One region of the Streptomyces rapamycinicus NRRL 5491 genome, then DNA from elsewhere that is predicted to be linked to it. Evidence: riboswitches for the same ligand, from Rfam matches in the RefSeq annotation. Region 1 holds a riboswitch; each other region holds the start of a gene.

Region 1 (4,517 bases):
CCACCCCAGACCCCGGACGCGCGCGAAGGCCCGCCCGGCCATCCGCCCCGTCGGCCCGCCGACCGCGATCAACCCACCGCCGCAAGCGCTCACGACGACGGCCGCCTCGTCACCCCCGAAACCCAGGGGCGACGCGAAACCGGCGCTCCCCCAGACCCCGGCCGGACAACCCGGAAGCGCGCGGGCGTCCGCCCAGTCATCCGCCGCGTCGGCGCGGCGACGCGGCCAGCCCGCCGGTGCAGGTATTCACGCCCTCACTACCCGCCCCACGGACCCCCTGGCCCCGCTCACCGGCCGGCCACTCGACCACCGCCTCACAGGTGACGCGGTCGGCACCCTGGCCGGTCAGCTGATCGCGGCCGCGGTCGGCTCATCGACCCCCGGGTCCAGGAACGAAGCGAGACCGGGACTCCGCCCCAGACCCCGGCCGGACGCCCGGACGCGCCCGGTCATCCGCCGCGCCACCCGCGACCGGCTCGCCGGTGCAGGTGTTCACGGCGGCGGCGGTCGGCTCGTCGGTCTCCTGGGGTCCAGGGGCGGAGCCCCTGGTTGCGAGGAGGGGCAGGGAGGGGAAAGGGCCCCGGCAGGGCCCGGCGCGCGCCGGGCTGCTGGGCCAAACGGGCTCAGCCGCGGTCCGGGACGCAGCGGCCGTCCTCAGTGCGGTAGTTCCAGCGGGCGCCGTCGCGCACCAGTTCCTTCACGGCGCCCACGAAACGCTCCACATGCTCGTCGGGCGTGCCCGCCCCGAAGCTGACCCGGATCGCGTTCAGCGACCGCTCCCCCGGCGCGGCCTCGGGCGCGCCGCACTCGCCCGGCTCGTCGGGCTCGCTGTCCAGCAGGGTGCGGACCAGCGGATGGGCGCAGAACAGCCCGTCGCGTACGCCGATGCCGTACTCCGCGGAGAGCGCCGCCGCGAAGTGGGAGCTGTTCCACCCCTCCACCACGAACGACAGCACGCCGACCCGGGGCGCGTCGTCGCCGAACAGCGAGAGCACCCGCACCTCGGGCACCTCGGCGAGCCCCGTCCGCACCTTCTCGATCAGCTGCCGCTCACGGGCGACCAGGCCCTCGAAACCGGCCTCGGTCAGCGCCTTGCAGGCCGACGCGATCGCGTAGACGCCGATGACGTTCGGCGAGCCCGCCTCGTGCCGGGCGGCGGTGGTGTGCCACTCGACGTCGACGCCGCCGTCGTCCCTGCGGGTGACCTTACGGCTGGCGCCGCCGCCCGCGAGATACGGCCGGGCCTCGCGCAGCCAGTCCGCCCGCCCGGCCAGCACTCCGGCCCCGAAGGGCGCGTACAGCTTGTGTCCGGAGAAGGCCACCCAGTCGACGTCCGCCCCGGCGATGTCCACGGGATGGTGCGGGGCCAGCTGCGCGGCGTCCAGGACGATACGGGCGCCGTGGGCGTGCGCGGCCTCTGCCAGCTCCCGCACCGGCCACAGTTCGCCGGTCACATTGGACGCGCCGGTCACGCACACCAGCGCCGGGCCCCCGGCGCGCCCCGCGAGCGCCTTCTCCAGCGTCTGCACCGCCTGCCGCGGGGAGCGCGGGGCGCTGAGGTAGCGGACGGTGATGTCCTCCCGCTGCTCCCACGGCAGCAGCGAGGCGTGGTGCTCGGTCTCGAAGACGAAGACCTCGGTGCCCAGGGGCGCCACGGCGGCCAGGAGGTTGAGCGAATCGGTGGTGGAGCGGGTGAAGACGACCTGGTCGTCCTCGCGGCAGCCCAGGAAGGCGGCGACGTCCTTACGGCTGTTCTCGAAGAGGTCGGTGGACAGCTGCGAGAGGTAGCCCGCCCCGCGGTGCACGCTGCCGTAGTAGGGCGCGTACGCGGCGATGTCGTCCCAGACCCGCCGCAGCGCGGGGGCGCTGGCGGCGTAGTCGAGCGCCGCGTAGCTCACCTCACCGCCGGTGACCAGGGGGACCAGGACATCGTCGCCCAGCACGGGCAGCGGCTCACAGGCGGTGGCGGAAGAGGAAGAGGTGGCGGTGGTGGCAGCGGGGCGCGCGGACATGGCGAAGTCTCCCGAGGGGGTCGAAGGAATGCGTGACGCGCACGGAAACGGCGGCGGCGAGCCGGCCGAAAAAGGGCGCGGGAAATCGCTCGACGCACGGCCGCACCGCGCGGAGCACATGGAGGAGAGACGGGCCGCTCGGCCCTAGCGCATTCGCTGCATCACGGAAGAACTCCCTCGACCACCAGGACCCCTAGTGCGAGGGGTCCGCGCTTGCCGCCGGCCTCGCTGCCTGGCGGCCTGGTCATCACCCGGGGCACCCCGCCACGGACGGAGGGTTGCCGGACAGCGGGCCGGGGCCGTAGTCGCTGTCGCTCGTGACCTGGGCAGGAGTATGCCATGTCAGACGCCGGTGCCCATGGTCTGTCCGCATCCCGGACAGACCATGGGCACCGTAAGGGGCCCGCGCAGGGGCGTCCGGCGTGGCAAGGGCTGCCAGACCTCAGAACCCCAGGGGTCAAGGGGCGGAGCCCCAGCCGCCAAGACCCGCCGGACCGCCTAGGCGTGGGTGGCCCGGACCCACCGCTCCAGGACGTCGCGCGCCGCGCCCGAGTCGATCGACTCGGCGGCCCGCGCCGCACCCGCCCCGATCCGGTCCGTCAGGGGCTTGTCCCCCGGGTCCGGTTCGAGCGCCACCAGCGCCGCCGCCGAGTTCAGCAGCACCGCGTCCCGGACCGGGCCCCGCTCGCCCGCCAGCAGCCGACGTGCCACATCGGCGTTGTACGAGGCGTCCGCGCCGCGCAGGGCCTCCACGGGGGCCCGTTCGACGCCCACGTCCCGGGGGTCGAACGTCTCCTGGCGCACGGCGCCGTCCCGGACCTCCCACACCTGGGAGGTCGTGGTCACGGTGAGTTCGTCCAGCCCGTCGTCGCCCCGGACGACCAGCGCGGAGGAGCCCCGCTCGGCCAGCACCCCTGCGATGATGGGCGCCATACGGGCGTCGGCGACCCCGGTCGCCTGGCAGGTGACCTTCGCCGGGTTGGTCAGCGGGCCGAGCAGGTTGAACGGGGTGGCGACGCCCAGTTCGCGGCGGGCCGAGGCGACATGCCGCAGCGAGGGGTGGAACTTCACCGCGAAGCAGAAGGTGATCCCGGCCTCCTCGGCGACCTCGACCACCCGCTCGGGGGTGATGTCCAGGTTGACGCCGAGCTTCTCCAGCACGTCGGAGGCGCCGCTGGCGGAGGACGCGGCGCGGTTGCCGTGCTTGACCACCCGTGCGCCGGTACCGGCGACGACCAGCGCGGACATGGTGGAGATGTTGACGGTCCTGGCGCGGTCGCCGCCGGTGCCCACGATGTCCACGGTCGCCCCGGGCACCTCGATCACCCGGGCGTGCTCGTACATGGCCCGCACCAGACCGGCCACCTCGGAGACCGTCTCGCCCTTGGCACGCAGCGCGATCGCGAAACCGGCGATCTGGGCGTCGGTGGCCTCGCCCCGCATGATCCGGTCCATGGCCCAGGCGGTGTCGTCGGCATCGAGGTCCCGGCCGGCGATCAGCGAGCTCAGTACGTCCGGCCAGGTGCGGGCCGTCGCGGTGCTGTCGCCTCCGGCGGGGGTCACAACGTCCATGGTCCGCTCCTGGATCCGTGGGGGTGGGCAGGGAAGGGGTCCGCGCACTTCAGCGGCCCGTCGCAAGCCTATCGGCCGCACGGCCGGGGCCCCGGCCGGACCGTGTGGTCCGGGCCGGGGCCCTGGTCTGTGGCGTAGCTGTATGAAGAAACCGGTCGCTGCGGAGGTACCGGGAGATCAGTGGTGGCCGTGGCCGCTGGTGATCTCGTGGTGCTCCTCGCGGGTCGGCTTCGGAATGACGTTGTCCCCGCCGTAGTAGCCCTTGGAGAGCTTCGAACGGAGCTTCTGGGAACGCTTTATCTTCCGCTTGACCCCGTTCTCGTCGACCTCCGGGCCGATCTCGTAGGGCTCGGGCTGGTCGTGCTGGGTGAGCGTGTGCAGCTGCTCCTGCGAGAGCGGCTCGTGGACCTCGATGAACTCACCGTGCGGCAGCCGCTTGATGATGCCGGTCTCGCGGCCGTGCAGCACCTTGTCCTTGTCGCGCCGCTGGAGGCCGAGGCAGACCCGCTTGGTGGCGATGAACGCCAGGACCGGGCCGGCGAAGAAGCCGATCCGCACGAACCACGTGATCGAGTTGATCGACAGGTGGAAGTGAGTGGCCCACAGGTCGTTACCGCCACCGATCAGCATCACGAAGTACGCGGTCAGCCAGGCGACGCCGAAGGCCGTACGGGTCGGGGCGTTGCGCGGGCGGTCCAGGATGTGGTGCTCACGCTTGTCGCCGGTGATCCAGGACTCGATGAACGGGTAGAGCCCGATCGCGAACAGGACCAGCGGGAAGAGCACGATCGGGATGAACACGCCCAGGACGAGCGTGTGGCCCCAGGCGGTGATCTCCCAGCCGGGCATCACACGGACCAGACCCTCGGCGAAGCCCATGTACCAGTCGGGCTGGGCGCCGGTGGACACCTGGTCGGGCCGGTAGGGGCCGAT
Region 2 (4,517 bases), 7.1 Mb from region 1:
GGATCTCGTCGCCGAGCAGATTGCCGAGTCCGGCGATCACGGCCTGGTCGGTCAGGGTGGCCTTGACGCGTCCGCGCCGCCCTTCCAGCAGCCGGTCCAGATCGGCCCGGCTCAGCGAGAGCGCGTCCGGGCCCTGGTCGCCGATGATCCGGTCGATGTCGTCGTCGGTGGCGGCGAGCCAGATGCCCTGGAGTTTGCGCTGGTCCTCGTAGCCGAGGCGGTGGCCGTCGTCGAGGTCGAAGGCGACGCGCTGGAACCGGCCGGCCGGTTCGGAGTCCGCCCCGCAGACCAGCCGCCCGGTCATCCCGAAGTGGAGCACGACGGTGGGCCCGTCGGTGGGGGCGATCAGCCACTTGCCGTGGCGGCGCGGTGCCGCGAAGCGGCGGCCCTTGAGGTCGCGCTTCAGCCGCTGCGCGGTCACCCCGTGCAGCACCCCCGGATCGGCCACCTCCGCCCGCTCTACGCGGTGGCCCTGGGCGCAGGAGGCGAGCGTCCGCCGGAACCCCTCGACGTCCGGAAGCTCGGGCATAGCGTCAGGCTACGCCCGGGGCTTCCGTAGCGCGTTGTGGAGACCACCCCCGTTCGGGGGTCTTCATCGGATAAAGTACCCAATTATGCGATTCATGCGCGCCGCCCCGGGGGTGAGCGGTCGCAGCCAGACGCTGTTCGCGATCACACGGTGTCTGCCGTTCCTGGTCCTGGCCGCGGTACTCAGCATCGAGCTCTCCCCCGCGCACACCCTCTACACCGGCCCGCTGCTCTCCCCGGCGCCGGCGCTGGCGGCGGTGACCATGGGGCCGGTCGGCACCGTCGGGGTGGCGGTGCTGGCGGGCGTGGTCAGCGCGATCACCGCCATCCACAACGACGCCTGGGACACCCCGCAGGTGTACACGAATCTGCTGGCCCTGCTGGTGGTGGCGGTGGCGAGCGTGGCGACCAGCGCGGTGCGGGTGCGCCGGGACCGCGAGCTGGCCCATATCCGCCGGATCGCCGAGGTGTCCCAGAACGTGGTGCTGCGGCCGCTGCCCGCCCGGATGGGCGTGGTCAACACCGCCAGCGTCTATCTGGCGGCCGAGCGCGGTGCGCAGATCGGCGGGGACCTCTACGAGGCGATGTGCACCCGCTACGGAGTGCGGCTGATCGTCGGCGATGTGCGGGGAAAGGGGCTGGCCGCGGTGCGGTCCGCCGCGGCCGTCGTGGGCGCCTTCCGGGAGGCGGTGCACTACGAGCGGGACCTCGCCGAGGTGATGCACCGCTGTGCGGCCGCGCTGGCGCGCGAGTACGAGTTGCTTGACCGCTCCCAGCTGCAGGATCCGCAGGAGCTCGAGGAGCAGTTCGTCACCGTGCTCCTCGCCCAGGTGACGGACGAGTCGCTGATCCAGCTGATCAACCGCGGCCATCCGCCGCCCCTGGTGATGCGCGGGCGCGAGGTGCGCTCCCTGGACCCGGCGCGCCCGCTGCCGCCGCTCGGCCTCGAGGAGTTCCTCCGCCCGCCCGCGATCGGCGTCGAGGCCTTTCCGTTCCTGCCCGGTGACCGGCTGTTGCTGCACACCGACGGGGTGGTCGAGGCCCGCAACAACGACAACGAGTTCTTTCCGCTGCACCGGACCATGGAGTCGCTGGACTGCGCCACCCCGTCCGAGTACCTGGACGGGCTGCGCCACGCCCTGGTCCAGCACACCGAGGGACGGCTGGCGGACGACGCGGCCATGGTCCTCATCGAGCGGGACGTCGGCGGCCCGGACCGGCCGTTCCGCTGAGCCGGTCGCGCCACCCGCCGAGCCGGTCGTGCCAGGGCGCCGTACATCCGCCGTACCGTCCGCCGGTGTTGGCCGCTTCGGCATGGGTTGACGCCCTCGCGGAGCGCGACGAGACTGTCAGGGACGGTCACGATTGTCAGCGCCCACCGTGCGGAACCCCCGCTCAGATGGGTCATCGGCCCCGGCTCGTTGACAGGCAACCCTTCTCCCGCGACGGGGTGCCCCCGGGTGACGACCAGGTTCCGTCGGCGTGGACGGGACAAGCGCGGTCTCGCTGCCTCGCGAGCCCCCGATGATGGGATCGGTGGAGATGCCCAGGACCGACAGCCACGGGGACGGCGCCCTCCGGCGTCCCCGTCCGTTGTCCCCGCTCCGCCGGCTCCACCTCCTGACCAGACGGCTGCACATCGATCTGCTGCGCATCTGCAGCGCCTCCAGTCCAGCTCTCTGAGTCGGCTCGAGTCGACACGGTCACCGAGCGCGGTCCCGCGCCGCCGGGGGCCGGGTGTGTCCCGGCACCGTCCCGGCTGGCGCCCCGCGCGGGCTTCCCTTCCGTCGCGCCATCGGCGCCGCCCCGACCGGCGGTGGCCGGGGCTTTTCGTCACTGCCTTGGAGAGCCATGTCCGAGACGTTTCCGGTCAGTTCAGGTCCTGCCGCTCTTCTCGACCCCGACCCCTGCTCGCCCCGACCCCTACTCGCCCCGCCCGCGCCACCGCACCGCTTCCGCAGCCGCATCGGCGTCGACCTCGCCGGTGGCTTCTATCCGGTGCCGCATCGCTATCGGCTCTATCTCTCCGCGAGCTGTCCGCTCTCACTGCGCGTCTCCATCACCCTCGATCTGCTCGGGCTGCGGGACACCGTGGCCACCACCCTCGTCGGGCTCCCGGACGACACCCCCGAGGCGTACGCCGCGCTGCGCGGGGCCTACGAGGCCACCTGGCACCGCTACGGCGGACCGGTGGACGCGCCCGCGCTGTGCGACCGCTGGACCGGACGTGTCGTCAGCAATCACACGCCCGACATCCTGCGCGACCTCGCCGGCCATCTGAGCGACGACCACGGAACCGGAGGCCCCGCGCTGCGCCCGGCGGCCCTCGCTACCGACATCGACGCCCTCCGGGACCTCATCGACGCGGACATCATCCACGCCGCCCGGCAGGCGGGGACGGCAGCCGGGGTGGAGTGCCGGGAGGCGGCGCTGGAGCGGCTGCTGACCGCCCTCGGCCGGTTCGACCGCGGGCTGACGGCCGCGCCGTACGCCCTGGGCGAGGAGCTGACCGCCGCCGATGTGGACCTGTGGGTGGCCCTGGTACAGCTGGACACCGAGCACCGGCTCCTCCTGGACGCCGACGCGGCCGACCGGGTCTCCCGCCATGGGCAGCTGCGCGCCTATGTACGGCGGCTGCACGCCCACCCGGCCTTCCACACCACGCTTCCGGAGGCCCTCCAGGACGAGATGTCCTGAGCGGGCGCCGAGGTGCCCGGAGAGGACGTCCAGGTGTCCTGAGAGGACGTCATGGCGAGCCGTCAGGCGGCGGCTCGGGGCCAGTCGTCCAGGCTCTGGTGGTGGCGCACCGCCTCTGCCAGCGCCCCCATCCCGAGGTCGATCAGCGGGTTCCGCAGGCTGCCCCGGCGTACGCAGGTGAGGATCCGCCGCGTCGGCATGTTCTCGCCCGCCACCGGCACCCGCGCCACCTCCTGGCCCGCCGGGCCCTCGGCCAGCCGTGGGATGAGCGACACGCCCAGCCCGTTCCCGACCAGCGACCAGACCGCCGACCAGTGGGTGGCGGCGTGCACGATCCGCGGTGAGAACCCGGCCGCCGCGCACAGCATCCGCACCCGCTGGGCGTGGTCGCAGGTGCCCGGGTCGGCGACGATCCAGTCCTCGGCCGCCGCGTCCTCCAGCCGCACCGACACCGCCCCCGCCAGCCGGTGGTCGGCGGGCACGAGCATGATGTGCGGCTCCTCCAGCAGGGGGGTCTGCTCGAACCGCGCGTCATCCGGCGGCGGCCCACCCTCGATGGGTTCCACGACCGCGAGATCCACCTCGCCCGCCACCAGCAGGTCCATGCTCTCCTCGGTGTCGCACTCGCGCACCTGCACCAGCAGGTCGGGGTGGCTGCGCCGCAGCCGCCCGGCCGCCGGGGCGATCAGGCCGCTGATCGCGGTGGTGAAGCCCGCGATGCGCAGCGGTCCGGTCATGCCCGCCCGGTAGGACTCCAGCTCCGCCTGCGCCTCCTCCCACCGGGCCAGCAGCGCGTCGGCGTGCTCGATGAGCAGGCGCCCGGCCGGGGTCAGCCGGACGCCGCGGCCGTGCGGCTCCAGGAGCGGGACCCTGAGCTCGCGCGCGAGTTCGCGCATGTGGTGGGAGACCGCGGACGGGGTGAGGTGCAGGGCCTCGGCGGCCGCGGTGACCGTGCCCTGTTGGCGCACCACCCGGAGCATATGAAGCCGGCGCAGGTCAATCATGAAATTATTTTGCACACATGACCCGGAAAACGTGCAATAGACCTCAACGGTCGTCCGGCGTCATCCTGCTGCCATGAACACCGACACGCACACCATCGTTTCCCGGCACACCACCAGCGAGGGCATCGTGGTCTGGAGCCGCTGCGCCTGCGGACGGCTCCAGATGGTCCTGGTCCCCTACGGCACCGGCGGCAAGGGAATCGCCGCGGGCGGACATGACTTCCAGTGCCCCCGCTGCGGCCGTTAGCGCCGCTCGGCGCCGCGGTGGCGCGGCCCGGCGCTCAGGAG
Region 3 (4,517 bases), 1.9 Mb from region 1:
CGGGGAGCCATGGCACCAGGCATGCCGAAGGGCCCGTATCCTGTTCGGGACACGGACCCTACGGACTTATTCGTTTCAGCTGCGTCGCGTCGGCGCGTCAGCCTACGGCCACGCGGACCATGTCGGCCTGCGGGCCCTTCTGACCCTGCGAGATCTCGAACTCGACCCGCTGGCCTTCCTCGAGGGTGCGGTACCCGTCCATCTGGATCGCGCTGTAGTGGACGAACACGTCCGCACCACCGTCGACCGCGATGAAGCCGTACCCCTTCTCCGCGTTGAACCACTTGACGGTGCCCTGAGCCATTCCTAACTCCCCTATTGCTGGCCCTTGCGCAGGACCGCACTCCGCGGACCCGGGTCAGACCTCACCCCCCGGATGTGGGGGGTGTGCGCCGGAACGCGTCGACCGCCGCTGAATGTATCCGTCCCAACGCCCTCTGCAACAGGTCAATCGGACGAGAATTCTGGGCACGGCCGAACGGTTAAAAGTGAGAAATTATGTGAAGTTCGGGCAAGCCGGGCCGGACATAGCACACCAACCCGACAATTCGCGCTCACACTTTACGCACAACTTGACGAGTTCTCATATGTGGCTCCGACCCCGGAGCCGTCGGGGAATCCGGCCAACTGTATCGCGATTCCACAGACGGAATCGCCCCGTCCGGTTGTCCCCGGACGGGGCGATGCCAAAGGTGAGGAGGGGGACGCGGGGTCAGCAGCCGCCCGCGACCGCCGGGATGATCGAGATCCCGGCGCCGTCCGGGGTCGCCGTGGCCAGGCCATCGGCGAAGCGGACGTCGTCGTCGTTGACGTAGACGTTCACGAAGCGGCGGAGCTTGCCGGTGTCGTCCAGAACGCGGGCCGAGATGCCCGCGTGGTTCTTCTCCAGGTCCGCCAGGACCTCGGCCAGGGTCGCACCCTCGGCGGAAACCTCGGCCTGGCCGCCGGTGTAGGTGCGCAGGATGGTCGGGATTCGGACGTTGACGCTCATGCGAGTCCAGCCTCTCGGAACGAGTCAAGGGTGGGGCGGATGATGGCGGAGGGACCCGTGGTGGGGGCCACCGCGTCGAGGGTCTTGAGGCCGTCGCCGGTGTTGAGCACGACGGTGGTCAGGGACGGGTCGAGCAACCCGTCCTCGATCAGCTTCTTGGTCACGCCGACGGTCACGCCGCCCGCGGTCTCCGCGAAGATCCCCTCGGTGCGGGCCAGCAGCTTGATGGCGTCGACGATCTGCTCGTCGTTCACGTCCTCCACCGCGCCGCCCGTACGGCGGGCGATGTCCAGGACGTACGGGCCGTCCGCGGGGTTGCCGATGGCCAGCGACTTGGCGATGGTCCGCGGCTTCTGCGGCCGGACGACGTCATGGCCGGCCTTGAAGGCGGCGGAGACCGGGGAGCAGCCCTCGGCCTGGGCGCCGAAGATCTTGTAGGGCCTGTCCTCGACCAGACCGATCGCGATCAGCTCCTTCAGCCCCTTGTCGATCTTGGTGAGCTGGGAGCCGGAGGCGATCGGGACGACGATCTGGTCCGGCAGCCGCCAGCCGAGCTGCTCGCAGATCTCGTACGCCAGGGTCTTGGAGCCCTCGCCGTAGTACGGCCGCAGATTGACGTTGACGAAGCCCCAGCCCTCGCCCGCCGGGTCGCCGATCAGCTCGCTGCAGAAGCGGTTGACGTCGTCGTAGTTGCCCTCGATGCCGACCAGCTCACCGCCGTAGACCGCGGCCATGACGACCTTGCCCGCCTCCAGGTCGTGCGGGATGAAGACGCAGGAGCGGAAGCCCGCACGGGCGGCCGCGGCGCCCACCGCGCCGGCGAGGTTGCCGGTGGAGGAGCAGGAGAGGGTGGTGAAGCCGAAGGTGCGGGCGGCCTGGACGGCGATGGCGACGACCCGGTCCTTGAAGGAGTGGGTCGGGTTCCCGGAGTCGTCCTTGATGTGCAGCTCACCGGTGACGCCGAGCTCACGGGCGAGGTTGTCGGCCTTGACCAGCTGGGTGAAGCCGGGGTTCAGGCTCGGCAGATCCGCCACGTCCGCCGGGACGGGCAGCAGCGGGGCGTAGCGCCAGATGCTGTTCGGGCCGGCTTCGATCCGCCGGCGCAGCCCCTCCGGGTCGCCGGCCGGGAGCTCGTACGCGACCTCGAGGGGCCCGAAACAGGCCTCGCACGCGAAGATCGGACCCAGCTCGAACCGCTCACCGCACTCCCGGCAGGACAATGCGACGGCGGGGCCGAAGGCACCGGAGGCGGAGGAAGTGGTTGAGCTTTCTACTGACTGCACAGCCATGGATGGCGAGGCCCTTTCTCCTCATCTTCCTCGCGACGCATTTCGCCACGAGACGGAATTGGCACCTTCCCGAGCTGGGAGCCTCGCTGCGGAATGCGAGATCAGCTGGAGGGTTGCCGGGGCTTCAACGGGCCGTTCCCTCTGCCCCTCTGGATGAGCGGTATGGCACCGGGCGGACCCGGGGCGTTTGTCGGCACGGGCCTCGTCGGTACCTCGGTACCTCGGTAAACACCGAGGTCGACCCCGACATACGACGGCCATGTGCGTTGTTCAAGACTGTAACCGAAGGCCCGGATGGTTGAGCTAGCCGTCCGATGCGCGAGATGGATCACAGCGATCACAACAGGCCCGATCACAACAGGGGAGACACACAGGTGCTGGATGAGGTGGAGCGCTGGCTGAAGCGTCGCTCCTGGTCTGCCGACGACCGTCCGCTGGATCGCCTGCCGGCCGCGAAGCGGGCCGCGGGGACGACGGTGAGCGTGGTCCTGCCCGCCCTGAACGAGGAGGCCACGGTCGGTGAGATCGCCGACACGATCCGGCGTGAGCTGATGGGCGGGGCTACGCCGCTGGTGGACGAGCTGGTGGTGCTGGACTCCGGTTCCACGGACCGCACCGCCGAGGTCGCCGCGGCGGCGGGCGCCACCGTCGTCCCCCGCGACTCGCTGCTGCCCCGGCTGCCCGCGCTGCCCGGCAAGGGCGAGGTGCTGTGGCGGTCCCTGCTCGCCACGAGCGGCGACATCGTCTGCTTCATCGACGCCGACCTGCGGGAATTCGAACCGCGCTTTGTCTCGGGGATCGTCGGTCCGCTGCTGACCGACCCCACGCTGGAGCTGGTCAAGGGCATGTACGACCGCCCGCTCGGCGAGGTCGCGGGCCAGGGCGGCCGGGTCACCGAGCTGGTCGCCCGCCCGCTGCTGAATCTGCACTGGCCCCAGCTGGCCGGATTCGTCCAGCCGCTGGGCGGGGAGTACGCGGCGCGCCGCTCGCTGCTGGAGCGGCTGCCCTTCCCGGTCGGCTACGGCGTCGAGCTCGGGCTGCTGGTCGACGCGCTGCACACGGTGGGGCTCGACGCGCTCGGCCAGGTGGACATCGGGGTGCGCAAACACCGCCACCAGGACGGGCAGGCGCTCGGCCGGATGGCGGCCGCGATCTACCGCACCGCACAGCTGCGGCTGGCCCGGGGCCACTTGGTGCGGCCGCGGCTGACCCAGTTCGACCGGGGCGAGAACGGCTTCGAACCGCGCACCACGCCCGTGGACACCGAGGAGCGGCCGCCGATGATCGAGATCCCGGAGTACACGGCGCGCCGCGCGGCGTGAACGCACGGCGGGACGCGTGGCACAGCGCGGCACGGCGCGACGTGACGCGCGGCATGGCGTGACGCGTGACGGGCGGCATGGCGTGACGCGCGGCATGGCGCCGGGCTGCGGCTCGGCACCCACGGCGGGGGCCGAACCTTGGCCCCCACGGAGGGACAGCGTCCTGGCGCTTACGTGGCCGGAACCGGAATAGCACCTACGGGGCAAGAAACCGTACGTACGTTTGCGCGGGGCCGCGCCTGGCTAGGCTCGCGACATGGCAGTTCCGCGCACCGCCCCGATCCTGGTCGCGTCCAACCGCGGCCCGGTCTCGTACACCCTGGGCGAGGACGGCTCGCTCACCGCCCGGCGCGGCGGTGGCGGGCTGGTCTCCGGGCTCAGCGCGATCGGCCCCGAGTCGGGTGGGGTGTGGGTGTGCGCGGCGCTCGGCGAGGGCGACCGCGAGGCGGCCCGGCGGGCCGGGGACAGCCATCTGAACCCCGGTGACACCGGCGGCCAGCAGGTGCGGATGCTCGACATCGCGCCGGACGTCTTCGCCGCCGCGTACAACGGCGTCGCCAATTCGGTGCTGTGGTTCGTCCACCACCTGCTCTACCAGACCCCCGTCGAGCCGGTCTTCGACGCGGAGTTCGCCGAGCAGTGGGCGGCCTACGAGAGCTATAACGCGGCCTTCGCGGACGCGCTCGCCCAGGAGGCGGTGGACGAGGCCGTCGTCCTGGTGCAGGACTACCACCTGGCGCTGGTGCCCGCGTTGCTCCGCGAGCGCCGCCCCGACCTGCGGATCGGTCACTTCTCCCACACCCCCTGGGCCCCGCCGGACTACTACCGGCTGCTGCCGGACGACGTCGCGGCGGGGGTGCTGCGCGGCATCCTCGGCGGCGACCGCGCCGCGTTCCTCACCGAGCGCTGGGCCAC

Evidence for each region. Region 1 has a riboswitch for S-adenosylmethionine ahead of LIV37_RS36135 (aminotransferase class V-fold PLP-dependent enzyme). Riboswitches for the same ligand answer to the same signal wherever they lie in the genome.
Region 2: another riboswitch for S-adenosylmethionine. It lies ahead of LIV37_RS06395 (glutathione S-transferase C-terminal domain-containing protein); the one in region 1 lies ahead of LIV37_RS36135 (aminotransferase class V-fold PLP-dependent enzyme).
Region 3: another riboswitch for S-adenosylmethionine. It lies ahead of thrC (threonine synthase); the one in region 1 lies ahead of LIV37_RS36135 (aminotransferase class V-fold PLP-dependent enzyme).

What each region holds. Positions count from the first base shown of each region.
Region 1 covers NZ_CP085193.1:8,610,050-8,614,566, reverse strand. Annotated here, with positions in the region: gene LIV37_RS36135 (aminotransferase class V-fold PLP-dependent enzyme) at 624-2,012, opposite strand; SAM riboswitch class IV at 2,217-2,335, opposite strand; gene trpD (anthranilate phosphoribosyltransferase) at 2,511-3,584, opposite strand; gene qcrB (cytochrome bc1 complex cytochrome b subunit) at 3,762-4,517, opposite strand, start outside.
Region 2 covers NZ_CP085193.1:1,558,483-1,562,999, forward strand. Annotated here, with positions in the region: gene LIV37_RS06385 (Fpg/Nei family DNA glycosylase) at 1-529, opposite strand, end outside; gene LIV37_RS06390 (PP2C family protein-serine/threonine phosphatase) at 615-1,760, shown strand; SAM riboswitch class IV at 1,886-2,032, shown strand; gene LIV37_RS06395 (glutathione S-transferase C-terminal domain-containing protein) at 2,380-3,225, shown strand; gene LIV37_RS06400 (LysR family transcriptional regulator) at 3,288-4,229, opposite strand; gene LIV37_RS06405 (hypothetical protein) at 4,303-4,476, shown strand; gene LIV37_RS06410 (Mut7-C RNAse domain-containing protein) at 4,511-4,517, opposite strand, start outside.
Region 3 covers NZ_CP085193.1:6,700,454-6,704,970, reverse strand. Annotated here, with positions in the region: gene LIV37_RS28210 (cold-shock protein) at 98-304, opposite strand; gene LIV37_RS28205 (MoaD/ThiS family protein) at 713-991, opposite strand; gene thrC (threonine synthase) at 988-2,280, opposite strand; SAM riboswitch class I at 2,299-2,440, opposite strand; gene LIV37_RS28195 (glucosyl-3-phosphoglycerate synthase) at 2,655-3,602, shown strand; gene LIV37_RS28190 (alpha,alpha-trehalose-phosphate synthase (UDP-forming)) at 3,859-4,517, shown strand, end outside.